DNA from 4 places in the Kitasatospora sp. NPDC034533 genome. Region 2 is predicted to be linked to each of the others. Evidence: riboswitches for the same ligand, from Rfam matches in the RefSeq annotation. Region 2 holds a riboswitch; each other region holds the start of a gene.
What was found. Region 2 has a riboswitch for cobalamin ahead of ACZ55U_RS23425 (cobalamin biosynthesis protein). Riboswitches for the same ligand answer to the same signal wherever they lie in the genome.
Positions count from the first base shown of each region.

Region 1: it holds a riboswitch for cobalamin, as region 2 does, so the genes downstream of both, ACZ55U_RS11870 (ABC transporter substrate-binding protein) here and ACZ55U_RS23425 (cobalamin biosynthesis protein) in region 2, are expected to answer to the same signal.
Region 3: it holds a riboswitch for cobalamin, as region 2 does, so the genes downstream of both, nicT (Nickel transporter NicT) here and ACZ55U_RS23425 (cobalamin biosynthesis protein) in region 2, are expected to answer to the same signal.
Region 4: it holds a riboswitch for cobalamin, as region 2 does, so the genes downstream of both, ACZ55U_RS28425 (peptidase) here and ACZ55U_RS23425 (cobalamin biosynthesis protein) in region 2, are expected to answer to the same signal.

Region 1 covers NZ_JBVITE010000012.1:114,630-122,066, reverse strand. Annotated here, with positions in the region: gene ACZ55U_RS11885 (serine hydrolase domain-containing protein) at 1-616, opposite strand, end outside; gene ACZ55U_RS11880 (helix-turn-helix transcriptional regulator) at 705-1,508, opposite strand; gene ACZ55U_RS11875 (amidohydrolase) at 1,537-3,276, opposite strand; cobalamin riboswitch at 3,632-3,836, shown strand; gene ACZ55U_RS11870 (ABC transporter substrate-binding protein) at 3,899-4,912, shown strand; gene ACZ55U_RS11865 (FecCD family ABC transporter permease) at 4,909-5,988, shown strand; gene ACZ55U_RS11860 (ABC transporter ATP-binding protein) at 6,015-6,827, shown strand; gene ACZ55U_RS11855 ((2Fe-2S) ferredoxin domain-containing protein) at 6,824-7,437, shown strand, end outside.
Region 2 covers NZ_JBVITE010000036.1:2,864-10,300, reverse strand. Annotated here, with positions in the region: gene ACZ55U_RS23435 (hypothetical protein) at 1-896, opposite strand, end outside; gene ACZ55U_RS23430 (alpha/beta hydrolase family protein) at 1,561-2,667, opposite strand; cobalamin riboswitch at 3,062-3,193, shown strand; gene ACZ55U_RS23425 (cobalamin biosynthesis protein) at 3,302-4,312, shown strand; gene ACZ55U_RS23420 (cobyric acid synthase) at 4,309-5,847, shown strand; gene ACZ55U_RS23415 (putative cobaltochelatase) at 5,948-7,437, shown strand, end outside.
Region 3 covers NZ_JBVITE010000015.1:111,237-118,673, forward strand. Annotated here, with positions in the region: gene nusB (transcription antitermination factor NusB) at 1-359, opposite strand, end outside; gene efp (elongation factor P) at 364-927, opposite strand; gene ACZ55U_RS14010 (M24 family metallopeptidase) at 1,006-2,112, opposite strand; gene nicT (Nickel transporter NicT) at 2,235-3,353, opposite strand; cobalamin riboswitch at 3,385-3,598, opposite strand; gene ACZ55U_RS14020 (hypothetical protein) at 3,757-5,427, shown strand; gene ACZ55U_RS14025 (AAA family ATPase) at 5,482-7,437, opposite strand, start outside.
Region 4 covers NZ_JBVITE010000050.1:49,506-56,942, reverse strand. Annotated here, with positions in the region: gene ACZ55U_RS28440 (enoyl-CoA hydratase/isomerase family protein) at 1-290, shown strand, start outside; gene mmsB (3-hydroxyisobutyrate dehydrogenase) at 287-1,171, shown strand; gene ACZ55U_RS28430 (enoyl-CoA hydratase) at 1,168-1,941, shown strand; cobalamin riboswitch at 2,151-2,270, shown strand; gene ACZ55U_RS28425 (peptidase) at 2,370-3,446, shown strand; gene ACZ55U_RS28420 (flagellar hook-length control protein FliK) at 3,476-3,955, shown strand; gene ACZ55U_RS28415 (prenyltransferase/squalene oxidase repeat-containing protein) at 4,363-5,949, shown strand; gene ACZ55U_RS28410 (hypothetical protein) at 5,997-7,067, shown strand; gene ACZ55U_RS28405 (CbiQ family ECF transporter T component) at 7,156-7,437, shown strand, end outside.

The DNA.
Region 1 (7,437 bases), on a different contig from region 2:
AAGGCGGCATCGGAGGCCTGCCGCCGGCGGCGTCGTAGGGGTTGCGGGAGAGCACGACCTGGCGCCGCCCGGTGTCGTCGCTGAGCATGACGCTGCTGTAGCCGAGGCTGTCACCACGGTGGCCCCAGAAGTCCCCGCACGGGGTGGGTGTGCGCTCCAGGACCAGGCCGTAGTCGGCCCCGCCTCCGATGCCCGCGGTGTGCTTCATCTCGGCGAGTTCGGCGGGCCCGAGGAGCCTGCCCGCGAGCAGGGCGGACATGAAGGCGGTGAGGTCGGCGGTGGTGGAGATGCCGGCGCCGGACGGGCCGGCGATGGTCGGGTCGAACAGCGTGATGTCCACCGGGCCGCCGGGCAGCTCGGCGTAGGCGCGGGTGTGGCGGCCGGGGACGGCGGGGTCGTCCTCCGGCATCGTGGTCTCGCTCAGGCCGAGCGGCCGGATGATCCGCCCCTCGACCTCCTGTTGCCACGTGCGGCCGGTGGTCTTCTCGATGAGCATTCCGAGCAGCAGGTAGTCGGTGTTGGAGTAGTGCCGGCCCTGGCCCGGCGGGAAGTACGCCGGGTTGGTCTCGGCGACGGCGACGAGCTCCGCCCGAGGCCGCGCCCCGACGTCCCTCAGGGGCGCCGGCGCGGCGACGCCGCCCGGCCCGGGGCGGCCCCTGGGAGCCTGAGCCCGGCCACTGACCGGTCGGCCCCGCCGGTCCGCGTCAGCGGGAGCGGCCGATCCCCCACGCGGCGGCCCGGGCGGCGGCGGCCGCCCGGTTGGGGAGGCCGAGCTTGGCGAGGATGTGCTCGACGTGGGTCCCCACGGTGCGCGGCGTGACGTACAGCCGCTCGGCGATCTCCCGGTTGGTGCGGCCGGTCGTCAGTTCGGCCAGGACCTGGAGTTCCCGTGGCGAGAGCCCGCCCGGCCGGGCGGCGGCGCCCGGGCCGTCCTCCGAGGGGCCGACGGCGCCCGGACCGGACGCGGCCGGCCCCTCGGAGGACGGGCCCGGGTTGGGGGCGACGGCCGCGGCGAGCGCCTCGCTGAGCAGGGTGACCGCCGCACGGGCGGGGTCGGGCGCGCACCGCGGCCGGCGGACGCTCACGTTCAGCATCCCGACGTACCGGCCGTCGGCCGCGAAGAGGCACTGGGCCACGCCGTCCTCGATGCCGAGCGGGCGCAGCACGTCCCGGAAACCCGGGGAGGCCGCGAGGAGTCGCCCGGGGACGTCCCTGAGCCACAGTCCGCCCCGGGCCGGGCTGCGGAGCACCGGGAACACCGGGTCGTGGTGCAGGCGGGTCTCGATGTACGCGGTGGCGTCGTCCGGGTAGCTCCCGGCCAGGGTGGTGTGGCGGCCGCGCGCCGGATCCCACCGGGCCAGGGAGGCGTGGTCGTACTCCATCACCCCCGCCAGGGCCGTCAGGACCGTGTCGAGGCCGGTCGTGCCGGCCACCGCGCTCCGGGCGGCCTCGCGGACGCCGACGGCCGCGTCCAGGATCCGCGCCACGTTCCGCTCCGCTGCCATCATCCAAGGATGATCATGTGCCCGGAATGCGTCAAACGCGCGGGGCCTCCTCAACGCCCGGGGCCTCGTGCACGCGCGGGACCTCGTGCACGATCCGCCCGTCCATGACGGTCAGGACGACGGGCATCGCCGGGATGTCCCGGGGGTCGGCGGCGAGCAGGTCCCCGTCGAGCACGCACAGGTCCGCGGCCTTGCCCACCTCCAGCGAGCCCTTCCAGTCGTCGGCGAAGTCCTGCCAGGCCGCGTCGATCGTGTAGGTGCGCAGCGCCTCCGCCAGGCCGATGCGCTGCTCCGGGCCGCTGACCCGGCCGGCCGCCTTGGACTCGCGCAGCATCATGGTGGCGAGGCCCTGGCGCCAGTCGGGGTGGGTGACGGGCGCGTCGGAGCCGCTGGCGACCCGCACGCCGGCGTCGATGGCGTCGCGGTACGGCCACGCGTACGCGGCCCGTTCGGCGCCGACGAGGTCCTCCTCCATGTCCGCGACCGTCCACTTGATGGTGGGGTTCATGTTGACGCCGAAGCCGTGCGCGGCCAGCACCTCCATGCTGTGCGCGGTGAGGAAGTCGCCATGGATGACGTAGTGGCGGGCGTCGGCGCGCGGGTGCTCGGCCACGGCCTCGGCGAAGGCGTCCACGACGGTGTCGATGGCCCGGTCTCCGGTGACGTGGACGCCCAACTGGTGCCCGGCGGCGTGGGCGAGCCGGATCATGGCGCCGATCCCGGCGGTGCGCTCGGTGTCGGTGTCGCCGCCGACGCACAGGGAGCCGCAGCCGCCGCCGACGTACGGTTCGTGCATCCAGGCGGTCTTGTTGGGGACGATGCCGTCGGCGAAGACCTTGACCCCGTGGACCGCGAGGCGGCGCGGATCGGTGTCGCCCGGTGCGCCGAGCTCCGCGAGGCCTCGGGCGAACTCCTCGGTGGTGCTCGCCATGCCGGTGGGCAGCAGCAGGACGCCGACGCGGGCGGTCAGTTCGCCGTCGGCCAGCAGGCCTCGGTAGACGTCGAGGGTCTCCGCGCCGAGAGCGCCCCGCATGATGCCCTCGCCGCCGGGGCCCAGTCCGGGCTCGGTGTAGCTGGTCACGCCGAGCCGGGCGAGGGTGGCGAGGGCCGCCCTGATCGCGTCGGTCCGCTCCTGGCGGCTGAGCGGCGGCAGCGCGTTCTGGACGAGGGCCTGGGCCCCTTCGTGGAGCAGCCCGGTGGGCTCCCCCGTCTCGTCCACGACGATGGCTCCGCCGGGCGGGGCGACGGTGCCGCGGTCGATCCCGATGAGCTCCAGGGCCTTGGAGTTGACCCAGGTGGCGTGCCCGGAGAAGGAGTACAGCACCACGGGGTGGTCCGGGCTCACCGCGTCGAGGTCGCGCCGCGAGGGCGTGCGCGACGGGTCCTGGAGGCACTCGTCGAGGTACCCGGTGTCCCAGCCGTGCCCGGTGACCCACTGCCCGGCCGGGGTCCGCCCGACCGCCTCCCGTACCGCCTCGGCCACGTCCCGCAGCGAGGACACCGCGGGGTGTCCGAGGTCGAGGGAGAGCGGCGGGGTGGACATGCCGAAGGCGCAACCGTGCAGGTGGGAGTCGTTGATACCGGGCAGCAGGGTCGCCCCCCGCAGGTCGACGACCCGGGTGCGCGGCCCGATGAGCGGTGCGACGTCGTCCCTGCGGCCGACGGCGCTGATGACCCCTCCGGTCACCGCCAGGGCCGAGGCGACGGAGAAGTCCGCGTCGACCGTGACCACCTGTCCGTCGAGAAACACCAGATCCGCGTACGTGTGCACAGGGCGACCTTTCGGGAGGCGGGCGCGCGCGGCCGTCCGCGGGCGCTCCTCCCTGGACTATGGCCGCGCCAGGGCCGCCCGCACATCGGTCGTTCCACCGATACGCGCCCGATCCGCGCCCTATCCGCGCCCGCTGCCGGCGCCCCTCGCGCGGCTCGGCCGGGGAGCCGTGGGGTCCGCCGGTTCACCGGGCCGCCGCCGCGGGGCCGGCGGCCGGTCAGTCGTCGCGGGGCTGGCGGCCGGTCAGTTGCCGCGGGACGTTCGGTTCCGAAGCGGCGCGGTGGCGGAGCCCGTCGGGGAACGACCCGGAACGATCACCCCACGACCTGGCCGGCATCCGGCCTGACCACGCCTGGTACGGTGCCATCGCCGTGGTGTTCGGGAAACCGGTCGAAGTCCGGTGCGGCCCTCGCCACTGTTGCCGCGGAGTTCCGCGGCCCTCGCTGACCGGCTTACCCAGCGGTCAGGGCCACTGGGCGGGTCGGAAGAACCGCTCGGGAAGGTCGGCCGCGGCGCGTCGATGCGGAAGCCAGGAGACCGGCCACGGCGCGACATGTTCCACGAGGGTTTTGGAGAACACGTGCCCAGCGCTCCGCCGCGCCCATTTCCGTCCATACGTTCCGTGCGTCCGGTACGCCCCACAGGTCCGGTGCGCGTCGGCCGGGCGGTCGCGACCTTCCTGTTCCTCGGCGTGCTCGGAGCCTGCACGAGCGCCCCCGCGCCCGTCGCGTCCGGTGGGACGACCGGAAGTGCCTCGCCCGTCAGCGTGGACAACTGCGGGACCACCGTGACGGTCTCCGCGCCGCCCGAGCGGCTGGTGACGCTCAACCAGGGCGCCACCGAGGTGGCCCTGGCCCTCGGCCTCCAGTCCCGCATGGCCGGTACCGCCTACCTCGACGACTCCGTCCCGGAGAAGTGGAAGGCGGCCTACGACTCCGTCCCGGTGCTCTCCAAGGACTACCCGACGAAGGAGAAGCTCCTCGCGGCCCGTCCCGACTTCCTGTACGCCTCCTACGCCAGCGCGTTCACCGACAAGGTCGCGGGCACCCGGGAGGAGCTGCGCGGACAGGGCGTCCCGTCGTACCTGTCCCCGTTCGGCTGCGCGGACAAGAGCCAGGTGCCGCCGACGACCTGGCAGGCGGCGTGGGGCGAACTGAACGACGTCGCCGAGGTCTTCGGCGTCCAGGAGCGGGCCGCCTCGATCCGGCGGGAGCAGGAGCAGCAGCTGGACCAGCTCAAGGCGGCGGCCGCGGGCAAGGACCTGAAGGTCCTGTGGTACGACTCGGACACCAAGGCGCCGTTCGTCGGGGCCGGCCGTGGCGGACCGCAGCTCGTGCTCGACGCCGTGGGCGCCCGCAACGTCTTCGCGGACCTGCCCGGTGGCTGGCAGAACGTGAGCTGGGAGAAGGTCGTCGCGGCGGACCCGGACGCCATCGTGGTCGCGGACGCCGGCTGGGACACGGCCCAGTCCAAGATCGACTACCTGGAGAACGACCCGGTGCTGAGCAAGCTCACCGCCGTGCGGCGCAAGGCGTTCGTGGTGGTGCCGTTCTCGGAGTCGACACCCGGCGTGCTGCTCGCCGACGGCGCCGCCCGAGTGTCCGAGGGGCTGGGCCGACTGCACCCGGCTTCATGACCACCGCACCCCGCCCCGTCGCGCGGCCCGCCGGTCCGGGCCGCGCGGCGGCGGCCCTGGCCGTCGGTGCGGCCCTGCTGCTGGCCACCGTGCTCCTCGGCCTGGCCGTGGGCTCGCAGCACGAGTCGGTCCGGACGGTGCTCGATGTCGTGGTGCGCCGCCTCGGGCTGGGCGATCCGCCGGTGACGCTGCTGGACGACCAGATCGTCTGGCAGTTGCGGCTGCCCCGGGTTCTGGGGGCGGCCGCCACCGGCGCCGGCCTCGCGGTCTGCGGCGCGGTGTTGCAGACGCTGACCGGCAACGACCTGGCCGATCCCTTCCTGCTCGGGATCTCGGACGGCGCCGCCGCCGGCGCGGTCACCGTGATCGTCCTCGGCGTCGGCGTGTCCGGCGCCGTCGGCACCGGCGCGGTGTCGACGGCGGCCTTCGCCGGCGCCCTGCTCGCCGCGGTCGTCGTCCTGGCACTGGCCGGCGCGCGCACCCGGTCGCTGCCGACCACCCGGACGGTGCTCGCCGGCATCGCGGTCGGGCAGATGTGCGGGGCCTACACCTCGTTCGTCGTGATGGTCCTCGGGGACCGCAACGCGGCACGCGGCGTCATGGAGTGGACGCTGGGTTCGGTCGCAGGCGTACGGTGGCCCACCGCCGTCTTCCTGGTCGCGGTCGCGCTGGCCGGGGTCACGGTGCTGGCCTCCTCGGCCCGCGACCTGGACGCCTTCGCCTTCGGCGAGACCGCCGCCCGCTCCCTCGGCGTCCACGTCGAGCGCACCCGCTGGGTCCTCATCGCGACCGCCGCGCTGGTGACCGCCTGCCTGGTCGCCCACACCGGCGTCATCGGGTTCCTCGGCCTGGTCGTGCCGCACGTGGTCCGTCTCGTCTGCGGCCCGCGCCACGCCCTCCTGCTGCCGGTGTCGGCACTGGTGGGGGCGTCCGTCCTGGTGGGCAGCGACCTCGTGGCGCGCTCGGTCCTCCCCGACCGGGAGATCCCCCTGGGCGTCATCACGGCCGGGCTCGGGGCGCCCTTCTTCGCCTGGCTGCTGTGGCGCCAGGGACGGGCCGAGGGGAGCGGGCAGTGACGGGTCGAGGGCAGGAAGCAGGGCCGGTGGCGCCGCCCGTGCGACTGCGCGCGGAGGGGCTTCTCGTACGCGTCGGCGGCGCCACGCTGCTGGACGCCGTCTCGCTCGCGTTCAGCCCCGGCCGGGTCACGGGCCTGCTCGGGCCCAACGGCGCCGGGAAGACCACCCTGCTGCGCGCGGTCGCCGGACTGACCCGGCCGAGCGCGGGGCGGGTCCTCCTCGACGGGGAGGACCTCCACGCCCTCACCGCCCGCCGACGCGCACGCCAGGTGGCCTTCATGGAGCAACAGGCCGACACCCGCTTGTCGCTGACGGTTCGTCAGGTCATCGACCTCGGACGCACGCCGCACCGCGGCCGCTGGCCCGTACCGACGGACGCCGCCGCCGACGCCCACGAGCGGTCCGTGATCGCCGATGCCGTCGCCGCGGCCGACGTCGGCCACCTGCTCGGCCGGTCCTGGCCGACGCTGTCGGGCGGCGAGCGGCAGCGGGTCCAGCTCGCGCGGGCGCTGGCGCAGGAGCCCGGCGTGCTCCTGCTCGACGAGCCCACCAACCACCTCGACCTGCGCCACCAGCTCGGTTTCCTCGGCACCGTACGCGGGCTGGGCATCACCACGGTGGCCGCGCTGCACGACCTCGAACTCGCCGCCGCCTACTGCGACGAGGTCGCCGTCCTGCTCGACGGCCGGCTGGTCGCCCACGGGCCCGTCTGCGACGTGCTCACCTCCGCCACGATCGCGCGCGTCTACGGCGTCGACGCCACCGTGGAACGGCATCCCCGGCACGACAGACCGCACATCCGGTGGAACGGACTGCTCCACGAAAGGACTTCGCCATGACCTCCCCCGGTCCGGACGCCCTCGGCCCGGACACCCCCGCCATGACCTCCCCCGGCCCGGACGCCCTCGGCCCGGACACCCCCGCCCGCCGCAGTGCCGTGCTCCTGGTCGGCATGTCGATCGCCGAGGCCGTCCGCCGCGACGAACTCCTGCGGGCCGCGGCGTCACACCGGGCCTCGATCGCGTTCCTGCAACAGGCGGACCCGTCCCTGTCGGCCGAGCTGACCAGGCTGGCCGACGCGGGCACCGAGACCGTGGTCCTGATCGGCGTCCGTCTCGCGGGCTCCGGCCCGGCCCAGTCCTGGCTGCGGCGGATCGCCGCCCACTGGTGGCGCGAGCGCACGGGCCACCGCCCCGAACTCCTCGTCGCGACCCGCCTCGCCGGCTCGCCGGACGCGGTCGCCGCCGTGGCCTCGGCGACGAGGCCCATCACCGGTGAGGAACCCGGCCTCACGTCCGCGGCCTGGGAGGACGTCACCGGCCACCGGCACCAGGTCCTGGTGTGCCGGGGTCCGCGCTGCACGGCCCTGGGCGCGGAGGAGGGACTGCGCGCCCTGGTGGGGGAACTGACCGGGCGAGGCCTCGGCGACGACGACGTGCTCGTCACCCA
Region 2 (7,437 bases):
GCCTCCAGCAGCTCGCCCACCGCCCGGTCCGCCGGCCGGGCCGCGACCCAGGCGCGGAACTCGGCGCGGGCCGGGCCCGGCGAGTAGTCCGCACAGGCGTTCAGCAGCTCGTAGGCGCTCTGCTCGATGTGCCCGGCCGCCGTCTGGGCGACCGTGCAGATCTCCTCCAGTTTCGCCCGCACCGCCCAGTGGCCGAGCGGCGACAGCTCGGCGGCGTCGTTCCTGCGCGTCAGGGCGCCGACGGCCGCCAGGCCGTCCAGCATCCAGTCCAGGACGGCGGCCACGTCCGAGGGCGCGGCCGGGGTGTCGATCTGCGGCTCGCGGCAGGTCCCGCGGACGGCGGAGACGGCCGAGGCGGCGTGCGGCACCGGGGACAGTCCCGGCCCGCCGAGGCCGGCGCCGACCCGGCGCTCGTCCAGGCCTCGGCGCAGCAGTTCCAGCAGCTCGCTCTCGGCGACCGGCCCGTCGACCAGGTGGAGGAAGGAGAGCAGCTGCGGCGCCTGGTCCACGGCCTGCCCGGCCAGCACGGCGAACACACCGCGCAGGGCGGCGGGCGGCACGGGGGCGAGCAGGGTCCAGGCGTCGAACAGCGCCGACCAGCCGCGGATCACGGCCTCGTCGTCGTGCTCCCAGGCGTGCAGGCGCCAGCCGGGGCCGGCCCCGCCGTCCCGGGGCTCCACCAGGCCCACCAGCAGCGCCTGCCCCCACGCCTTGGCGGCGGCGCCGACCGTCATGGCCAGTGCCCGGCCCGCCGCGCGGGCGTCCTCGGGGAGCAGCTCGCCACGCTTGTCGACCTCGGCCAGTTCACCGGCCCAGCGGGCGATCCGGACGGCGTCCACCAGCATCCGGCGGGCCAGCGGTGCCAGCTCGGCAGGTGCCGGGAATCCCTCCGGCACGGGAACCCGGCCTCGCCCGGGAGCCGGAGCGGGTCCTCGTCGCCGGGGTACTCCGTTACGGGGGACACCCACCCCACCCGGCCTGCCACCGGCGGGCCGTTGGGCCGTTCCGGGGAGACGGGTCACCGTCGCACCGGTACCGATCGTCGGCGGGAGCGGGGCATCACGGTCGCGCGGGTTCCGAGACGTCACGTCGAGCAGTCTTCCCCTTGTACCGGCCTTCTGTCACATCCGGTTGTCCGTACGACCGGGCGACCGGCGGTGGCACCTCCGCAAGATCGGGCAACAACGGCAAACCGCCTGGCCGGAAACATGTGATCTGAGCATGCCACTTCGAATGCGCCGGTAGCCCAGAATGCTCGATCGGTCACGGTGGGTAGGGGTGGGGGCGTGGGCGCCGGGCACATTTTTACCCCTGGCGACAGGATGGTTTACCTCCGGGAAAACCGCTCCCGCGACTTCCGGCGAGGCTGTCCAGCCCGAATCCGGACGGATGCCGGGCGGACCGGGGGGATCTTTCCGCACGAGAAGTCGGCGGGTCCGACTTCTCGCGTCCGCACGGCGGAATGGGGAAACGTTCACGCACGGACGGGGGGAAGCCCGCCGGAAATTGCCGACGGGGCCCGGTCGAAACCGCCCGCGCCACCGGGGGGCGCGCATCTCCCTAAAGCAGCGGCGTGAGCCAGCGGCGGAGGAGTTCGGTGTAGTGGTCGGGGGCGGTGTTCCAGAGGGTGGCGTGGTCGGCGCCGGGAAAGGGCCGGAGGCTGACCAGGTCGTGGCGGACGGCCTCCAGTTTCTCGGCGGTGCGGAAGGGTGCGATCCGGTCCTCGGGACTGTGCAGCAGCAGGGTGGGGACGCGCAGGTCGGTGCCGTCGGCGATGCGTCCGAAGTCGGCGAGGTCGACGCCGGTGCGCCCTTCGGCCGCGAGGGCGCCGAGTTCGGCGGCGACGCCCCGGAAACCGGCCCGGGCGGCGTCCCGGCGGGCCGAGGCCGGGAGGTCGAGCACCGGCGAGTCGAGGACCAGGCCCCGGATCGCCTGCGACCAGGCCGAGCGGGCCGCCGTCTGGAGGACCATGGTCGCCCCGAGGGACCAGCCGTAGAGGATCACCTTGCCCGCACCGCTGTCCAGCGCCAGCCGCACCGCCGACTCGACGTCGCGCCACTCGGTCTCGCCGAAGTGGCTCAGTCCGTCCGGGGAGGCGGGGGCGCCGCGGTCGCCGCGGTAGGTGACGGAGAGGACGGGCAGGCCGAGCCGGTGGAGGAGGGGGAGCACCGGGAGGGTCTGCCCGCGGTCGGCTTCCGGGCCGTGCACCAGGATCACCCAGGTGCCGCGCTTGCCGTCGAGCCGCCAGGCGGGCAGGGCACCGAGCTCGCCGTCGGCGGCGGTCTCGGTGAAGGCGAGGCCGAGCGCCTCGGTCGGGTCGCCGAGCAGGACCCGGGGCGTGAAGCGGACCTCGGTGCCGGGGGTGAGGGTGCCGCGGTCGGCGCGGACCAGCCGCCGGGTGACGCCCTGTTCGTCGCTGTGCAGGATCTCCTCGACGACCGCGTGTCCGCCGTCCCCCCACTCGACCGCCCAGCGGCCGCGGCGCAGGCTCTCCGGGCCGGGGGTGAAGGTGATCCGGCCGGGGGCCAGCTCCCGCACCAGGACCGGGCCGGACTCCCGGAGGGCGGTCACCGGACGGACCATCCGTTCGGAGGCCCGACGACCGACCACCAGCACGGCTGCCCCGACCGCGGCGGCCGCCACGACGGCGGCGGTTCCCCAACGCATCTCGCTCCCCTGTTCTTTTGCTCTGCTCTGAGGCCCACGGATCTCCGACGCCCACGGCTCTGTTGCTCGCGTGCCCACGGATCTGTCGCCCACGCACCGGACGGTGTCCGTGCACCAGTTCACCGGCGCGCCGCCCACCCGGCCACCGGACTGAGCCGTTCGGGTCACACGGGCGCCGGCCCCGCGCCGTCGAGGGTGCCGGAGGAGCCCGGAGGAGCCCGGAGGAGACGTGAGGCGGCCGGGAGACGACGGAAGGAGACGGAGACGACAGGTGTAGTGGCGGCGATCCCACAAGCCGTCAGCCGGGCCCGCGTGTGACCAACCCCTCCGTGACCTCGGTTGACTCCCGGTTCGGGCCCGTGATGGGATCCTGGGGCCAAACGGAGGCATGGAGAGGAAGCCGGTGGAAGTCCGGCGCGGTCCCGCCACTGTCACCGGGGAGCACGCTCGGAACATCGCCACGGCGGGCCGTCGAACGGCCGCTGGAAGGCTCCGGGGGTGCGTCTGACCCGGAAGCCAGGAGACTCTCGCCCCCGTCACGTCGATCCAGGGCGCGGACCCTGAGTGAGGACACGCACGCGATGCAGGCTGCCCCGCCCTGCCGGACTCCGAGCTGCCTTCCGCCGTGCGGCCGATGACCCCTCCGCCGCCGCCTCCGTCCACGCAGCGCGCGTCCACGCCGCGCCCGTCCGCCCGTGCCGCCGCCTACGCGCTCGGCGCCCTCGTGGGCTACGCCGCCGACGCCCGCTTCGGCGACCCGCGCCGCGGTCACCCGGTGGCCGCCTTCGGCAGCGCCGCGACCCGCCTGGAACGGCGGCTGTGGCGGGACGACCGGGCCGCCGGCGCCGGCTACACGGCGCTGTGCGTGGGGGCGGTCGCGGCGGGCGCGCTCGCCCTGGACCGCACCGCGGGCCGGCGCCCGCTGGGCCGGGCGGCGCTGGCGGCGGCCGCGACCTGGACGGTGCTGGGCGGCACCTCGCTGACCCGGGAGGCGCGCACCATCGGCCGCTCGCTGGCAGCGGGCGACCTCGCGGCGGCCCGGGAGCGGCTGCCGCACCTGTGCGGACGGGACCCGAGCGCCCTGGACGGGCAGCAGATCGCCCGGGCGGTGGTCGAGTCGGTGGCCGAGAACACCGCCGACGCCGTGGTGAACGCGCTGACCTGGGGCGCCCTGGCCGGCACGCCCGGCCTGCTGGCCTTCCGCGCCGTGAACACCCTGGACGCCATGGTGGGCCACCGCTCGCCGCGCCACGCCCGCTTCGGCTGGGCCTCGGCCCGGCTGGACGACCTGGCGGGCTGGCCGGGCGCCCGGCTGACGGCGCTGCTGACGGTGGCCGCCGCGCCCGCGCCCCGGACGGCCTGGCGGGTCTGGCGGCGGGACGGCTCCGCGCACCCGAGCCCGAACGCGGGCCAGGCGGAGGCGGCGTTCGCCGGCGCGGTGGGCGTCCGGCTGGGCGGGACCCTCCGGTACGGCGAGCGGGTGGAGCACCGGCCGGTCCTGGGCGAGGAGTTGCGGCCGGTGACGGTGGACGACATCGAGCGCGCCTGCGCGCTCTCCCGGCGGGTGGGCGCGCTGGCGCTGGGTACCACGGTCGCGGGGCACGTGCTGCTGCGCGCGCTCCTGGGGAAGAGGGGAAGGGCATGACGAACGCGCTGCTGGTCGCGGGGACGACCTCGGACGCGGGCAAGAGCGTGGTGACGGCCGGGATCTGCCGTTGGCTCGCCCGCCAGGGCGTGCGGGTCGCGCCGTTCAAGGCGCAGAACATGTCGCTCAACTCCTTCGTCACCGCCGACGGCGCGGAGATCGGCCGTGCCCAGGCGATGCAGGCGCAGGCCGCCCGGGTGGAGCCGGAGGCGGCGATGAACCCGGTGCTGCTCAAGCCGGGCGCGGACGGCCGCAGCCAGGTGGTGCTGCTGGGCAGGCCGGTCGCCGAGGTGGGCGCGCTGGACTACCGCGAGCGCAAGCCCGTCCTGCTGGAGCGCGCCCTGGAGTGCCTGGCCGACCTGCGCCGCCGCTTCGACGTCGTGGTCTGCGAGGGCGCGGGCTCGCCGGCCGAGATCAACCTGCGCGACCGCGACATCGCCAACATGGGTCTGGCCACCGCCGCCGCCCTGCCGGTGGTGGTGGTCGGCGACATCGACCGCGGCGGGGTGTTCGCGGCGATGTACGGGACGCTGGCGCTGCTGTCCGCCGAGGACCAGCGGCACGTGGCGGGCTGGTTCGTCAACAAGTTCCGCGGCGACGCGCGGCTGCTCGCGCCCGGGCTGGAGATGCTGCACGAGCTGACCGGACGTCCGGTGCTGGGCACCCTGCCGATGCTGCCGGGGCTCTGGCTGGACGCCGAGGACTCGCTGGACCTGTCCACCGTCGTCGACCGGACGGACGGTCGCGGGCCGCTCGGCGCCGACGTCCTGCGGGTGACGGTGGTGCGCTTCCCCCGGCTGTCCAACTTCACCGACCTGGACGCGCTCGCCCAGGAGCCCGGCGTGCTGGTGCGCTGGGCGACCAGGCCGGAGGAGCTGGCCGACGCCGACCTGGTGGTGCTGCCCGGCACCCGGGCCACCGTCGCGGACCTCGCCTGGCTGCGCGAGCGCGGCCTGGAGCCGGCCCTGAAGGCACGGGCGGCGGCCGGGCTGCCGATCCTCGGCGTCTGCGGCGGCTACCAGATGCTGGCGCGCTCGATCGTGGACGAGGTCGAGTCGAAGGCGGGCGCGGTCGAGGGGCTCGCGCTGCTGCCGACCCGGGTCCGCTTCGGCGTGGGGAAGGTGCTGGCCCGGCCGGTCGGCGAGGCGTTCGGGCAGCGCGTCGAGGGCTACGAGATCCACCACGGGGTGGTGTCGGTCGACGGCGGCGAGGGGTTCTTCTCCGACGGCGCGGGGCGGCACCTGGACGGCTGCCGGCTGGGCCCGGTGTGGGGCACCACCTGGCACGGCGCGCTGGAGAACGACGGGTTCCGGCGCGAACTCCTGCGCGAGGTGGCGGAGTCGGCCGGGCGGGCGTTCGTCCCGGCGCCGGACACCTCCTTCGCCGCCGCGCGCGAGGCCCGGCTGGACCGGCTGGGCGACCTGATCGAGGAGCACGCCGACACGGACGCGCTGTGGAAGCTGATCGAGGGCGGGGTGCCGGCGGCCGGATCGCTGCCGTTCGTCCCGCCCGGTACCGCCGGGAGGGACGCATGAGCCGGGTTCGGCCGCAGGGCAGGGTACGAGCGCAGGACCGGGTACGACCGCAGGGCCGGGTACGAGCGCAGGACCGGACACGACAGGAGTGGGGTACGGCATGAGTGACGTCCGCTATCCGTTCACCGCGATCGTCGGCATGGCCGACCTGCGGCTCGGGCTGCTGCTGAACGCGGTCTCCCCGGCCGTGGGCGGCGTGCTGGTGCGCGGCGAGAAGGGCACCGCGAAGTCGACCATGGTGCGCGCGCTGGCCGGACTGCTGCCGGACATCGCCGTGATCGACGGCTGCCGCTTCGCCTGCGACCCGGCCGCGCCCGACCCGCAGTGCCCGGACGGGCCGCACGACGCCGCCACGAGCCACCAACGGCCCTCCCAGCTGGTCGAGTTGCCGGTCGGGGTGGCCGAGGACCGGATCGTCGGCTCGCTCGACCTGGAGCGGGCGCTGGCCGAGGGCGTCAAGGCGTACGAGCCCGGGCTGCTCGCCAAGGCGCACCGCGGCGTGCTCTACATCGACGAGGTGAACCTGCTCCAGGACCACGTGGTGGACCTGCTGCTGGACGCCGCCGCGATGGGCCGCTCCTACGTCGAGCGCGAGGGCGTCTCGGTGCGCCACGCGGCCCGGTTCCTGCTGGTCGGCACGATGAACCCGGAGGAGGGCGAGCTGCGGCCGCAGCTGCTCGACCGGTTCGGCCTGACCGTCGAGATCGCCGCCACCCGGGACCCGGCCGAGCGCGCCGAGGTGGTCCGGCGCCGGCTCGCGTACGACGCGGACCCGGCCTCGTTCGCCGCCAGGTTCGCGGAGGACGAGCGGGCACTCGCCGAACGCATCACCGCCGCACGGGAGTTGCTGCCCAAGGTCGAGCTGACCGAAGTGGCGCTCCGTCAGATCACTGCCGTGTGCGCCGCGTTCGAGGTGGACGGGCTGCGCGCGGACATCGTGATGGCCCGCACGGCCGTCGCGCTGGCCGCCTGGGACGGTCGTGCCGAGGTGCTGGAGGAGGACGTCCGCAAGGCCGCCCAGCTGGCGCTGCCGCACCGGCGCCGCCGCAACCCCTTCGACGCGCCGGGGCTGGACGAGGAGCAGCTGGACCGGACGCTGGAGGGACACGCCGGGCAGGACGACCCGGAGCCCGAGGACGACGGGCCCGGCCCGGACGGCGACGGCGACGGCGACGGCGACGGACCGGAGGGTGGTCCGGACGGTAGCGGGCCCGACGGCGGCCCCGACGGCGGTGGCGCGCCCGAGCCCTCCGACGGTCCGCACGCGGAGGCCGCCCCGGACACCGCCCCGCAAGCCCCGGGCTCCCCGGACTCCGGGGAGCCCGGGCAGCAGCCCGTACCGGCCCAGCACCCGGCCCCCGCGAAGGAGTCGGCGCCGGTCGCGGCCGCGGACCCGTACCGGACCCGGCTGTTCACCGTGCGGGGCACCGGTCACGGCGCCCAGGGGCGCCGCTCCCCCGCCGAGACCACCGGCGGGCACACCATCCGCGCCCGCCGCCCGCAGGGCGCGCTCGGCCGGCTGCACCTGACCGCGACCCTCCAGGCCGCCGCACCGCACCAGGCGGCGCGCGGGCGCAGCGGGCGGGCGCT
Region 3 (7,437 bases), on a different contig from region 2:
AACTCCTTGGCGATCTCGACGGCCTCGTCCAGGACGACGGCGTCCGGGACGCCGTCCTCCCAGATCAGCTCGTACGCGCCGAGCCGCAGGACGTTGCGGTCCACGATCGGCATCCGGTCGAGGGTCCAGCCCACGGCGTACTGCTCGATCAGGTCGTCGATGCGGCGGGCGTGCTGGACGTACCCCTCGATGAGCTCCATGGTGTACTCACCGACCTGCGGGGTGCCCTCGTCGGGCTTGGGCTCGCGGGCGCGGGCCACCCAGTCGGCGAGGACCTGCTGCGGGTCGACCCCGCGGTGGTCGGCCTCGAAGAGGATCTGGAAGGCCCGGGTACGGGCCTTGCTGCGTGCGGCCGACACGGACTTACTTCACCCGGCCGAGGTAGCTGCCGTCGCGGGTGTCGACCTTGACCTTCTCGCCGGTGACGACGAACAGCGGGACGGCGATCTCGGCGCCGGTCTCCAGGGTGGCCGGCTTGGAGCCACCGGTGGAGCGGTCGCCCTGGACGCCCGGCTCGGTGTGGGCGATGGTCAGCTCGACGGCGGCCGGGAGCTCGATGTACAGGACCGAGCCCTCGTTGGTGGCGACCAGGGCCTCGAAGCCCTCCAGCAGGTACTTGGCGGCGTCGCCCACGACGGCCGGCTCGACCGTGATCTGGTCGTAGGTGTCCATGTCCATGAACACGAAGTTCTCGCCGTCCTTGTACGAGAACTGCATGCCGCGCTTGTCGACGTTGGCGGTCTCGACCTTGGTGCCGGCGTTGAAGGTCTTGTCGACGACCTTGCCCGTCAGGACCTCCTTGAGCTTGGTACGCACGAAGGCCGGGCCCTTGCCGGGCTTGACGTGCTGGAACTCGACGACGGACCAGAGCTTGCCGCCCTCCAGCTTGAGGACCATGCCGTTCTTGAGATCGTTCGTGGAAGCCACGGGCGCACTTACTCCTGTATAGCTGTCAAGGAACCAAGGGTTTGCGTCCTGCCGCCGGCGGCCGTCGGGAGGCCGTGGTCACAGGGCGAGGAGCTCCTTGGTGGTGATGGTGAGCAGCTCGGGCCCGCCCTCTTCGAGGGGGCGCACGACGAGCGTGTCCTCGATCCGGACGCCGCCCTTGCCCGGGAGGTGGACCCCTGGGCCGACGGTGACCGGCACGCGGCTGTCCAGTTTACCCATGTCCGCCGGACCGAGGCGCGGCGCCTCCCGCATCTCCAGCCCGATGCCGTGGCCCACCGGGTGCGGGGAGGCCTCGGTGTGGCCGGCCGCCTCCAGGACCTGCCGGGCGGCCCGGTCGGGTACGCACTGCTCCACCCCTGGTCCGAGCGCCTCCCGCCCGGCCCGCTGGGCCCGGAAGACCAGCCGGTGCAGCTCCACCTGCCAGGGCGCGGGAGCGGCCCCGATCACGAAGGTGCGGGCGGTGGAGACGCCGTAGCCGCGGTACTGGGCGCCCATCACCACGGTCAGGAAGTCGCCCTCCTCCACCCGCCGGTCGGTCGGCTGGTGGGCGGCCTGGCCGGAGTGGCTGCCGGTGCCGACCGAGACCGGGAAGGCCGCCCGGTCGGCGCCGTGGTCGATCATCCGGCGCTCCAGCTCCATCGCCAGGTGCCGCTCGGTGCGGCCGACCAGGATCGACTCCAGCAGCTCGCCGAGGGCCTGGTCGGCGATCTCGGCGGCGATCCGCAGGTCGGCGATCTCGTGCTCGTCCTTGACCACCCGCAGCCGCTCGACCATCTGGCCGAGGTCCACCAGCCGGGCCCCCTCGGCCCGGCTCCCCACCGCCCGGTGCCGGGTGACGGTCAGGTCGTGCTCCTCCACCGCCAGACCCGACACCCCGGACCGGACGGCGGCGGCCGCGGCGGCCAGCGCGGTGTCCGACCCGGCCGGCACGGGCATCCGGGCGACGTCCGGGGCGATCAGGTGCTCCCCGGTGTCGTCCGGCGGCAGGTCGTCCGGCAGCGCGAGCAGGGCCCGCTCCCTGGTCAGCAGCAGGGTCGCCCCGCAGGGCGCGCAGCCGGTCAGGTACCGCACGTTCGCCGCGCGGGTGATCAGCGCCGCGTCGGCCCCGGCCGCACCGCAGTGCTCCCTCACCCGCTCCCGCCGCCCCGCGTACGCATCCGCCATGCGTCGAGCCTACGAACCCCCGGCCCGGACCGCCCGCCGAGCACCCCCGCCAGAACCCCCGGTGCTCCTTGCACGCCCCCGCGCGACCGCTCGATCCGGCCACATCGGCCGGGGGGGGCGCCTCAGGACTCCCCGGTGGGGGTCCAGCGCTTCTCCACCCGGGCGAGCTTCCAGTACCCGATCGCGATCGCCCAGACCACCACGAACAGCCCGGCGATCGCGTAGCCGACGTTGTCCAGCGAGATGTCCGCGACGAACCCGGTGACCGGATCGGTCAGGTCCAGCTTCTCGTGCAGCACCCCGACCAGCTCGATGGTGCCGATGACGAAGGCCACCGCGATCGACAGCCCCGTGATGGTCAGGTTGTAGTACACCTTCCGCACCGGGTTGGCGAACGCCCACTGGTAGGCGAAGTTCATGAACGTCCCGTCCAGGGTGTCGAACAGGCTCATCCCGGCCGCGAACAGCAGCGGCAGGCAGACGATCGCGTACCAGGGAAGCCCCGAGGCGGCCCCCGAACCGGCCATCACCATCAGGGTGACCTCGGTCGCGGTGTCGAAGCCCAGGCCCAGCACCATCCCCACCGGGAACATCTGCCCCGGCCGGGTGATCGAACGCGTCGCCCGGTTCAGCACCCGGGCCATGAAGCCGCGCGAGTCGAGGTGCGCCTCCAGCTCCTTCTCGTCGAACTGCCCGGCCCGCATCGCCCGGAACACCTTGACGATGCCGAGCAGCGCCGCCAGGTTGAGCGCGCCGATCAGGTAGAGGAACACGCCGGAGGTGGTCGTCCCGACGACGCCGAGCCACTTGTGGGTGGTCGACTCGTCGTCCATCAGGGTGTTCGCCAGCTGCGCCCCGCCCGCCACCAGGGCGGCCATCAGCACCACCATCGAGGAGTGCCCGAGGGCGAACCAGAAGCCCACCGAGACCGGCCGCCTCCCGTCCGCCATCAGCTTGCGGGTGGTGTTGTCGATCACCGCGATGTGGTCGGCGTCGAAGGCGTGCCGCATGCCGAGGGTGTACGCCGTGACGCCCAGGCCCACCCCGAAGACCTGGGTGCCGACCTCGTACCGCTCGGGCGCGACCAGGAAGACCAGGGTGCCGAAGGCCACCACGTGCAGGGCCAGGATCACCGCCATCAGCCCGGCCGTGCGGACGGTGTCCTCCCGCCGCCACGCGAACGCGGGCAGCACGGAGGGGGCCGGCTTCGCCCCGGCGGAAGAGATTTCGGGCAGGGTCATCTGCGGATCACGCTCCAGCACCTCGTGGAAAACCTCGTGAGATGCCGTGGCCGGTCTCCTGGCTTACGGGAAAGCCCGTACCCGCCTTCCCAGGCGCGCGAGGCGCCCAGTGGCTCCATGGGTACGGACGGCGTTCCTCCGCGGACGGAGGAACGACCCGATCACAGTGGCGAGGGCCGCTCCGGGCTGGGACCCCTGAAGGTCCGTCACCGGAATTCCCGAGCACCACGGCGGGCTACACCGTAGGGGCCGGGTCCGACCCGTGCAAGGCCCGGCGCACGCGCGGGTGTCCAGGATCACAGGGCCCGCCGCCGCACCCCGCCGCCCGGCCGACCGACACCCGGAACCGGCCGGATTCCGGCGAGGGCGCGCCGCCGCCGGACCGGATGAGTACGATCATGGCGTGCCGTCCCACCCCCACGCCTGGCCCGCCGACCGCTGGAACACCCGGCCGGTCAGGGCCCGCGTGCTGGCGGTCGCCCGCACCCTCACCTCGGCCACCCGGGTCCTGGACGTCCTCACCCTCCTGAACCCCGACGGCGTCGAGCGGTACTTCACCGTCAACCCCGGCTCCGCCTTCGCCGACCGCGCCCTGGACGAGTACCTGCACGGCCTGCCCGGCTTCACCGTGCTGGACTGGGAGGACGCCGTCCGCCGCCGCTTCGACCTGGCCGTCGCCTGCGCCGTCCACTCCTCCATGCACCGCCTGGACGCCCGCCTCGTCGTCCTCCCGCACGGCGCCGGCTACAACCGCCTGGTCACCGAGTCCACCGGCGACACGGTCAGCGCCGCCGGCCTGTCCAGGAACGAACTCACCCACCGCGGACGGGTGTTCGTGGACGTCCTCGGCCTCTCCCACCCCGAACAGCTGGACCGGCTGCGGGCCTCCTGCCCCGAGGCCCTGGACGTCGCCCGGGTCGTCGGCGATCCGTGCTTCGACCGGATGCTCGCCAGCCGGCGCTCCCGGGACGGCTACCGCGCCGCACTCGGCGCCGTCGACGGGCGGCGGCTCGTCGTCGTCAACTCCACCTGGAGCGAGCACTCGTTATTCGGCCGCCGCCCCGACCTCCCCCAGCAGCTGGTCCGCCGGCTGCCCGCCGACGAGTACACCGTCGCCGTCGTGCTGCACCCCAACATCTGGAGCCGGCACGACCCCGAGGCGCTGCTCGACGGCGCCCGCCGGATGGGCCTGCGCCTGATCCCGCCCCAGCAGGGCTGGCAGACCGCCCTCGTCGCCGCCGACCTGCTGATCGGCGACCACGGCTCGGTCTCCTTCTACGGCGCCGCCCTGGAACGCCCCACCGTGCTCGTGGCCACCGGCTCCGGCGAACTCGACCCGCACTCCCCCAGCTACGCCTTCGGCCAGGCCGCACCCGCCCTCGACCCCGACGGCGACCTCGCGGCCCAGGTCGAACAGGCCCTCGCCCGGGACCCGGCCGACCTGCGCGGGATCACCGACGGCTCGCTCGCCCACCGCGGCGAGTCCGCCCGGCTGCTGCGCCCGCTGCTCTACTCCTTCCTGGACCGGCTGGACGAACCCGCGGACGAACCGGCCCTGCCGCCCTACCCCAGGCCCGTGCCGCTGCCCGGAACCGAACGGCCCACCGCGTACGACGTCGAGGGCAAGAGCGAGGGGACGGAGGTGAGCCTGCGGCGCTACCCCTTCGACCCGGGCGACCACACCCCGCGCGGCTTCCACGCCCTGACCGACGACCACCCCGGCGACGCCCTGCGCTACACCGCCGAGGTCCTCGCCCGGACCGAGGTCCACGCCGAGGTCCCCGCCACCCGCTGGCTCACCGACTCCGCGACCGAACTCCCCGGCCTGGCGGTCGCGGTGGCCGCGCTCGGCCCGGCCCGCCACCTGCTGCGGCTGCGCGGCGGTCTCCTCCTGGAGGCCCGCGCCGAAGCGGACTGGGAGAACCCCGACCCCGGCGTCGACCCACTGCTGCTCGGCGCCGCCGTGTCCTGCTGGCTCACCGACGGCGGCGACCCGGCCGGCCTCCCCGAGCACGGGCTCACCATCCGCACCGGCGACCACCGCACCCGGGTGTCGTTCCGCACCGGGCCGTGACCGCCAGGCAGTGACCGCCACGCCCGGACTGGGCCGGACAGGGCCCGACAGACCCTAGCCCGCGAGCTCCCGCAGCCGGGCGCGGCTGCGCTCCGCCGACTCCTCGTCGCCCCGCTCCTCGGCGAGGGCCACGAGCAGGGTGTGGGCCTGCGCCTCCTTCGCCGGGTAGCCGCGCTCCTCGGCCCGCCGGGCGCACTCCTCGGCCTGGGCCACGGCGAGATCGAGCCGGCCGAGCGCCCGATGGGCCCGGGCGCGGACCAGCGGCAGCTTCATCGCCATGTCCTCGTCGTGGGTCCGCTCCGCCTGGGCGGTGGCCTCGGCCAGCAGGGTCAGCGCCTCCCGCGGGCTCCCGTCGGCGATCAGCGCCTGTGCCAGGTTGTAGCTCTGGACGATCTCGCCGTGCGCGTCGCCCCGGTTCGCCTCCAGCGCCAGGGTGAACCGCTGCACCGCGTCGGCCGGGCGTCCGTCGGCCAGGCAGAGCAGACCGTCCGTCTCGTGGAGCACCCCGACCACCTGACGGTCGGCCACCAGCGGCACCAGCTCGGTGGCCAGCGCCAACTGCTCGGCGGCGAGCCGGTGCTCCCCGCGCTCCTGGTGGGCGCGCGCCAGCTGGTTGCGCATCCGGACCACGGCGTCCGGCCGGTTGTCCCACTGGGCCGACTCGATGCCCAGCCGGTGGGTCGCGATCCAGTCCTGGTAGAGCTTGCGGCCCTGGTAGAGCAGCCAGAGCGACTCGCAGAGCCGCCACACCTCGCCGTGCCACCCCTGCTCGGCCGCCTCCTCCACCACCGCGCGGAAGTCGGCCCGCTCCGCGTACAGCCACTCCAGGGCCGCGCTCCCGGACGCGAAGCCGGGCAGGCCGTCGCCGCTCGGCTCCTGCACGCGGAGCCTGCGCTCGGACATCGCCCGGTCGGCGAGCGAGGCCCGGCCCCGGTAGTACGCCACGACACCGGCGAGGAGTTCGGTGCGGTCGGGCAGATCCCGCGACCGGCCGAAGGCGTGCAGCCGGACCACGTCGTGCGCCCGGAAGCGGTCCTCGCGGTCGTCGTCCCTCACCTCGTCCAGCAGGTGGACGCCCCGCAGCTCCTTGATCGCCCGCTCGGGCCGCCGCACGCCGACGGCACGCGCCAGCTCGGCGGACACGAAGGGGCCGGGGTGCACGCCGATCAGGTGGTAGAGCGCCCGGCCCTCCTCGGTCAGCCGCTCGTAGACCAGGTCGTACGTCGCGCCGAGGTCGCTCTCCTCCTCCAGCATCGCCAACCTGCCCTCCCGGTCGTGCAGTTCGGCCACCACCCGGTCGACCGCCAGGCCGTCGCGGTCCAGCAGCTGGCTGCCGACCGCGTTCAGCGCGAGCGGCAGGCCGCCGCACAGCTCGACCAGTTCCGCCAGCTCCCCGTCGGTGCCCCGCCCGGAGCCCACCCAGCCGCGCACCAGCTCGGCGCCCGCCGTGGCACTCAGCGGCCCGAGCTGCCGGACCTCCGCGCCGTCCATCCGCAGCGCGGACAACCGCCGGCGGCTCGCGACCACCACCAGACCGCTGGACGGGAGCAGCGCGCGGACCTCGGCGGCGTGCTCGACGTTGTCGAGGAAAAAGAGGCAGCGGCGCTCGGCGGTGGCGGTGCGGAACGCCGTGAAGCGCTCGGCCTCCACGGCCGGCGGCTCGGTGCCCAGGGCGCGCAGGAAGCCGGCCAGCAGTTCGGGGAGGTCCACCCCGCCACGGTGCCGGTAGGCCCTCAGGTCGGCGTAGAGGTCCCCGTCGGGGAAGTGCTCCCGGTGCTCCTCGGCGAACCTGACGATCAGTTCGGTCTTCCCGACCCCGCCCAGGCCGGTGAACACCACGAGCCCGAGCCCACCCGCCCGGACCCGCTCCAGGGCCTCGGTCAGCGCGGCGAGTTCCGGCTCCCGGTTGACGAAGAGTCCGTGCGTCGGACGGATCTGATGCGGTCTCGGCGGCCGCTGCCGCTCGTGGAGGTGCACCGAGCCGATCGTCCCGGCCTGCACCAGGTGCCC
Region 4 (7,437 bases), on a different contig from region 2:
CCAACTCCCCGACCGCCGTGAAGGCCACGCTGGCGGCCCTGCGCCGGGCCCGGGCCCTCGGACCGCTGGAGGCCGTGCTCGACCAGGAGTACCGCACCTCCTGCGCGGCCCTGGCCACGCCGGACCTCGCCGAGGGCATCCGGGCCCAGGTGATCGACAAGGACCGCAAGCCGCAGTGGAGCCCGTCGACGCTGGACGCCGTCGAACCCGCCGCCGTGGCCCGCTACTTCGCCCCGCTCGGCGAGCGCGAACTCGGCCTCGCCGCCACCACACCCCTGGAGCGCTGGTGACCCACACCGTCGGATTCGTCGGACTCGGCAACATGGGCGGTCCGATGGCCGCGAACCTCGTCAAGGCCGGCCACCGGGTGTTCGGCTACGACCTCGCGGCCCCGGCCCGGGACCAGGCCGCGGCACAGGGAGTGACGATCGCGCGCTCGGCGGCCGAGGCCGTCGGCGAGGCGGACGTGGTGCTGACCATGCTGCCGGCCGGGCGCCATGTCCTCGACGTCTACGCCGAGTTGACCGAGGCGGCAGCCGGAGCACTGTTCGTCGACTGCTCCACCATCGCGGTCGGGGACGCCCGGGCGGCCGCCGACCTCGCCCGGGTCGCCGGGCACCGCGCCGTCGACGCCCCCGTCTCCGGAGGCGTGGCCGGCGCCGAAGGGGCAAGCCTGACCTTCATGGTCGGTGCCGAGGACGCCGACTTCGCCGAGGCCGAGCCGGTGCTCGCGGCGATGGGCAAGCAGGTCGTCCATTGCGGGGCTACTGGTGCCGGGCAGGCCGCGAAGATCTGCAACAACATGATCCTCGGCGTCTCCATGATCGCGGTCAGCGAGGCCTTCGTCCTCGGGGAGCGCCTCGGACTCAGTCACCAGGCCCTGTTCGACGTCGCCTCCGCAGCCTCCGGGCAGTGCTGGGCGCTGACCAGCAACTGCCCGGTGCCCGGTCCGGTTCCGACCAGCCCGGCCAACCGCGGCTACGCGGCCGGGTTCGCGGCGGCCCTGATGGCCAAGGACCTCGGGCTGGCCGCCGACGCCGCTGCCGCCTCCGCCGCACCCGTCGAACTGGGCCGGCGGGCAGCCGAGTTGTTCGCCGCGTTCGCCCGGGGCGAGGCCGCAGGCCTGGACTTCTCGGCCATCATCACCACTCTCCGGGAGGAGACCGCATGACGTACGACACGATCCTGGTCGAGCGCAAGGGCCGGGTCGGGGTGATCACGCTCGACCGCCCGAAGGCGCTCAACGCGCTGAACAGCCGGCTGATGAACGAGGTCGTCGCGGCGGCCACGGAGTTCGACCGTGACCCGGAGATCGGCGCGCTGGTGGTCACCGGCTCGGAGAAGGCCTTCGCGGCCGGCGCCGACATCAAGGAGATGCAGTCCCTCGACTTCGTCGACGCCTACCTCGGCGACTGGTTCGCAGCCTGGGACCGCTTCGCCGCCCTGCGCAAGCCGGTCGTCGCGGCCGTCGCCGGCTACGCGCTCGGCGGTGGCTGCGAGCTGGCGATGCTGTGCGACATCCTGCTGGCGGCGGACACCGCGAAGTTCGGGCAGCCGGAGATCAAGCTCGGGGTGATCCCCGGCATCGGCGGCTCGCAGCGGCTGACCCGGGCGGTCGGCAAGGCGAAGGCCATGGAGCTGTGCCTGACCGGGCGGATGATGGGCGCCGAGGAGGCCGAGCGGGCCGGGCTGGTCTCCCGGATCGTCCCGGCGGACCAGCTGCTGTCCGAGGCGCTGGCCACCGCCGAGACGGTCGCGGCGATGTCCACCCCGGCGGCGATCATGATGAAGGAGAGCGTCAACCGCGCCTTCGAGACCACCCTCGCCGAGGGCGTCCGCTTCGAACGCAGGCTCTTCCACGCGACGTTCGCCACGGCCGACCAGAAGGAGGGCATGGCGGCCTTCGCGGAGAAGCGCCCGCCGTCCTTTACCCACCGCTGACCGTCCACGCGCTGCGCCGCCCCTGCGTCCCGGGGCGGCGCACGCTGCGCAGGGCCCGGAACGGCTCAGCAGGTGGGTGTCCGGCCCGGCCTGGCGGTGTCCGGCCCGGCCCGGCCGCCGGTCGGATACGGCCGCGAGACAGGCCAGGGCAGCGTGGCGTGCCGCTCGAACCCTTGACCGGATCTTTTCCGTTTCGCCATGATGGACCGTCACGTTGTGACTCCGCCGCTGGGGGAAGTCCGGTCCGAATCCGGCGCTGACCCGCAACGGTAGGCCGCCTGCTCACGCCGGCGGCGAGCCCGAGTACCCGGCGGCGGAGGTGTGTCGTCCCCTCCTCCCGTCGTGGTCTGCGGGCCGGAGCTCCGAGGGCTGCCCGGCGTGTCGCCGACGTCCTCCGGGCCCCTGCGTCCAGGCCCGGAAAGGCACCCATGCCCGCGCTCCGCCGTACCCTCGGTCTGCTCGCGATACCCGCCCTCGCAGTCGCCACCGCGCTCCCGGCGGCCACCGCCGCCCACGCCGCACCTGCCGCCGCCACCTCGTCGCCGACGATCCGCCCCGACGCCGCCGCGGGCGGCTGGCTGGCCCGCCAACTCGTCGACGGCGACCACTTCGAGTCCGTCTTCAACGGGACCGCCTACCCCGACCAGGGCCTGACCGCCGACGCGGTGCTGGCCTTCGCGGCCTCGCACAGCTCGGACGAGGCCGCGGCCAAGGCCACCGCCTGGCTGGCGAAGCCCGAGATCATCAGCGGCTACCTCGGCGACGGCACCACCGAGGCCTACGCGGGTGCGACGGCCAAGCTGCTGCTTGCCGCCGAGGTCCGCGGCGCGAATCCGGCCTCTTTCGGCGGCGTCGACCTGCCGGCCCGGCTGCGCTCGCTCCAGACCGCCGAGGGGCGCTTCTCCGACCGCTCGCAGTGGGGCGACTACAGCAACGCCTTCGGCCAGTCGCTCGCCCTGATCGCGCTGCACCGCACCCCCGGAGGCGTCCCGGCCGCCGCCGTCGACTTCCTGGCGAACAGCCAGTGCGCGGACGGCGGTTACCCGGTCTCCTTCGGCCAGAGCACCTGCACGAGCGACGCCGACGCGACCGCGCTCGCCGTCCAGGCGCTCGCCGCCACCGGCCGTGCCGCCAAGGCGGACGCCGGCCTCACCTGGCTGACCACCCACCAGAACGCCGACGGCGGCTTCGCGGCCGCCGGGGCCACCACCTCCAACGCCAACACCACGGGCCTGGCCACCCAGGCGCTGCTCTCCGGCGGGCGCTTCACTGCCGGCCTCAAGGGCTGGAACCGACTGGTGAAGCTCCAGCAGGGCTGCTCCGCCGACCCGGCGGTGCGCGGTGCCGTCGCCTACGACGCGGCCGGTTTCAACGCGGGCAACGGTGCCCGGGCCACGGCGCAGGCCGTCCTCGGCTTTGCGGGCACCCCGCTGGCCACGCTCTCCGCCGCCGGCGCCCGCCCCGATGCCCCCACGATGGCCTGCCCGGCGCCGACCTTCCGCTGAACGAGCCCGAGACCAGGAGGAGTTCACCGATGACCGACAACCTCACCGCAGCCCGCCCGGCCCGCCGTACGCTCGGCTCCATCGCCGCCGCAGCGGCCCTCACCGCCGGCCTGCTCGGCGTCTCCGCCGTCCAGGCCCCGCAGGCCCGGGCGGCAGCCTGCACCGGCACCACCGGGGTCACCGTCGTGGTCGACTTCACCGCCGTCGGCGGCGGCATCCAGACCGGCTGCGCGCTCGGCGACCCGGCCAACGGCCTGGCGGCGCTCACCGGGGCCGGATTCTCGTACGCCTTCCACCCGCGCTACCCGGGCTTCGTCTGCACCATCAACTCCTTGCCGTCGACCTGCACCAACCCGAGCGGCAGCGCCTACTGGTCGTACTGGCATGCCCAGCACGGCGGCCCCTGGTCGTACAGCAACCTGGGCGCGGGCAGCTACGACCCGGCGCCGGGCGACGTCGAGGGCTGGTCCTTCGGCGCCGGCGCCCAGCCGGGCATCACGGCCCCCTGACATCCGGAACACCCCGGGGCCCGGCTCCTTTCGGGAGGGGCCGGGCGCCGGCGGCCCGGAGTCCGGTTGCCGCGGCACGCCCGGTGCCGATGGGTGGGGCGTTCGAGCCGGCCACCCCGGTGCTGACCGTGATCCGATCGACACGGAGTACCGTTGACTACCCGTCAGCGACCGTGGTCTGATGAACCGATTTTCACCCTCGGCATTCAGGGGAAGCCGGTCGAACTCCGGCGCTGACCCGCAACCGTGGACCCACCTGACGGTGGGTGAGCCGGAATGCCTGGACCGAGGGTCTGTTCATGGAGCACTTGCGTCGTCGCGGACTACGACGCGGTCCGAGCGGCCCCGTATCCGGGTGGCCGTGGGCTGCGCCGTCGCCTCCCGCGCCGACCGACCAGGGAGCCGTCGTGAGGGTCAGCAGCAACAGCACAGGTCACAGGAACCGGGAGCTCGCGTCCCTGGTGGTCGCCGGCACTGTCGCGGCCGCCGTCGGCGGCACCGTTCTGCTCGGTCACCCCGGTACCGCCGTCGCCGACCCCGCCGGGCAGTGCACCACGACGACCGGCGCGATCGCCGCCGACCCCGCCCACCGGCGTGGCGTCGTCCAGGGCTGCGACGGCCATCCCACCGCCGCCGCCGCGCCGGCCCCGAGCGCAGGCCGGACCCCCGACGCGGCCAAGGCCAGCGCCTACCTCACCGACCCGGCCCGGCTCATCGACGGCCACTACTATGAGGGCTTCCCCGCCTTCGCCGACTTCGGCCTCACCATCGACGGCGCCTTCGCCCTCGCTGCCACCGGCACCGACGACACCGCGCTGCGCAAGATCGTCGACTTCCTGGACCGGCAGGGCAAGGACGCGAGCGAGCGCACCGTCAACGACTGGACGGCCGTCGGCACCGAGTACGCCGGGGGCGGCTCCATCGGCAAGGAGGCGCTGCTCGCCGAGATCGTCGGCCGCAACCCGCGCGCCTTCGGCGGCCACGACCTGATCGCCGCCCTCGCCGCGATGGTGTGCACCAAGGCTGACGCGAACACCGGCTGCGCCGCCCCGGGCAACTACGGCTACGCCACCTCCGTGTTCTCCCAGGCGCTCGCCGTCATGGCCCAGCTCAGGGCCGGGGACTCGACCAGCGCCGCCCCCGCCGTCGCCTACCTGAGGAGCCTCCAGCACGCGGACGGCTCCTGGCCGAGCCTGATCCCCGCCGCCGGCGACTCCGACGTGGACAGCACGGCGATGGCCGTCATGGCCCTCGCCCTCGTGCCCGGGGACGAGGCCGCGCAGGCGGTCGACAAGGGGCTCGGCTGGCTCGCCTCGCGGCAGCTGCCCGACGGCGGCTTCCCCGGCGCGGCGGGCGACTCGACCAACTCGGCCGCGCTCGCCGTCCAGGGCATGACGCTGCGCGAGGCCGCCTACGGCGGACAGATCGCCAAGGCGCTCGACTTCCTCGCCGGCCGGCAGAACGGCGACGGAGGGTTCAGCGTCGCCGCCGCCGGACCGAAGGGTTCGGACGTCCGCGCCTCCACCCAGGCGGTCGGCGGTGCCACCGGCATCTCCTTCGGCACCCTGACCCGCGACCTCGGCGGCACACCGACGCCGACGCCCACCGGAACACCGACCACCACCCCGACGGGCACGCCCACGGCTACTCCCACCACCACGCCGACGGGCACACCCACCGGGACACCGACCGCCACCACCTCCAGCACCCCGACCGGCACCCCCGCCACGACCGCGCCGGCTCCGGCCACCGGCACCCCGGCGGCCGGTGGCGGCCCCAGCACCTGGCCGGCCGGAGGCATCGACACTCCGGCGGGCGGCGGCGGTGCTGTGGCCCAGGGCGTGACGGTGCAGACCGGGTCCGGCAAGCTGGCCAGCACCGGGACCCAGGCCCTGACGCTGACGGCGGGTGCCGGTGTGCTGACCGCGCTCGGCGCCGCCGCCGTCCTCGTCGCCCGTCGCCGTCGCACCGTGGCCCCGGGACGGCACCGGTGAACCGGGGACTCGGCACACGTCTCGGCCGGTTGTCCGGGGCCGCGGCGTTGACCTTCTCCCTGGCCTTCGGCGGCGTCGCCGCGGGCACCGTCCCGGCCGCCGCGGCGCCGCTGCCGATGGACCAGTGCACCACCACCTCCGGGGTCGTGCTCGCCGTGGACTTCAGCAAGTGGGGCGGACCGTTGCTGCGCTCCTGTGGCACCACCCCGACCACCGGTTACGCCCTGCTCAACCAGGGCGGCTGGAAGACCACCGGCACCGGGCACGACGGCCCGGCGTTCATCTGCCGAATCGGCTACAGCGGCTTCCAGGGCGGCAAGCAGTTCCCGACCCCGGACCAGGAGAAGTGCGTCCTGACACCCCCGGCCACCGCCTACTGGTCGTACTGGCACGCCGACCCGGGCCAGAACGAGTGGTCCTACAGTCAGCTGGGCGCGATGCTCTACCAGCCGAAGCCCGGCAGCGTCGACCTGTGGATCTACGGCGGCACCGACATCGAGGGCGCCGAAGGCCGTCCGACCTTCTCGCCCGACAGCGTCCGGGCGCACGACGCCAGCCCCGGCGGGCAGCCGGCCGGCCCCGGCCAGGGCAGCTCGGGCGGTGCCGGCGGCGCGTCGACGGGTGGTGGTTCCGGGGCGAACGGTGGCAGCGGTTCCGGCAGCGGATCGAGCGGCACCGGCGGCTCCGGCACGACCGGCGGCTCCGGCACGACCGCCGGCTCCGGGACCGGACGAGCGCCGGCGCCCGCCAAGCCCCCGGCGGGCGGAGCCCCTCCGCCCGCGCCCGGCACGCCCCCGGGGACCGGCGGCGCCCCCGAGGACGGGACCGCCCCGGCGGACGCGCCCGAGCCGGCGGCCCCCGCTGCCCCCGGGCCGGTCGAGCCGTCCACCGCGCCGCCGACGGACACCCTGAGCGACCGGCCGACGGAGCAGCCCGCCGTGGCCGCGCCGACGGCCACCCCCGCCGTGCCCGGCGCGGTGGTGAACGCCGACCCGGTGGCCGACGCCCCGCACGACTCCGGCTCGATGCTCCCCGCCGTGATCGGGTCCGTCCTCGTCGCGGCGCTCGGCGCGGCCACCGTGGTCACCGCACGCCGCCGCCGCCGACAGGCCGAGTGATCCGGTGACCACGCTCGACAAGCCCGGCACCGGCTCCCCGCAACGTACCCCGGGCCGGACGCCGGCGAGCCGGCGCAGCCCCCGGAACCTGCACCCCCTGGCCTGGTGGACCTGGGCGCTCGCCCTGGCCACGGCGGCCAGCCGCACCACCAACCCGCTGCTGCTCCTGCTCGTCCTCGCGGTCCTCGGCTACGTGGTCACCGCCCGCCGCACCGAAGCGCCGTGGGCGCGCGGATTCACCTACTACCTGTGGCTGGCCCTGACCGTGGTGGCGATCCGGGTGGCCTTCCGCTGCGTCTTCGCCACCGGCGTCACCCCGCACGACCACCTGCTCTTCTCCCTACCGCACGTCCCCACCCCCGCCTGGTAC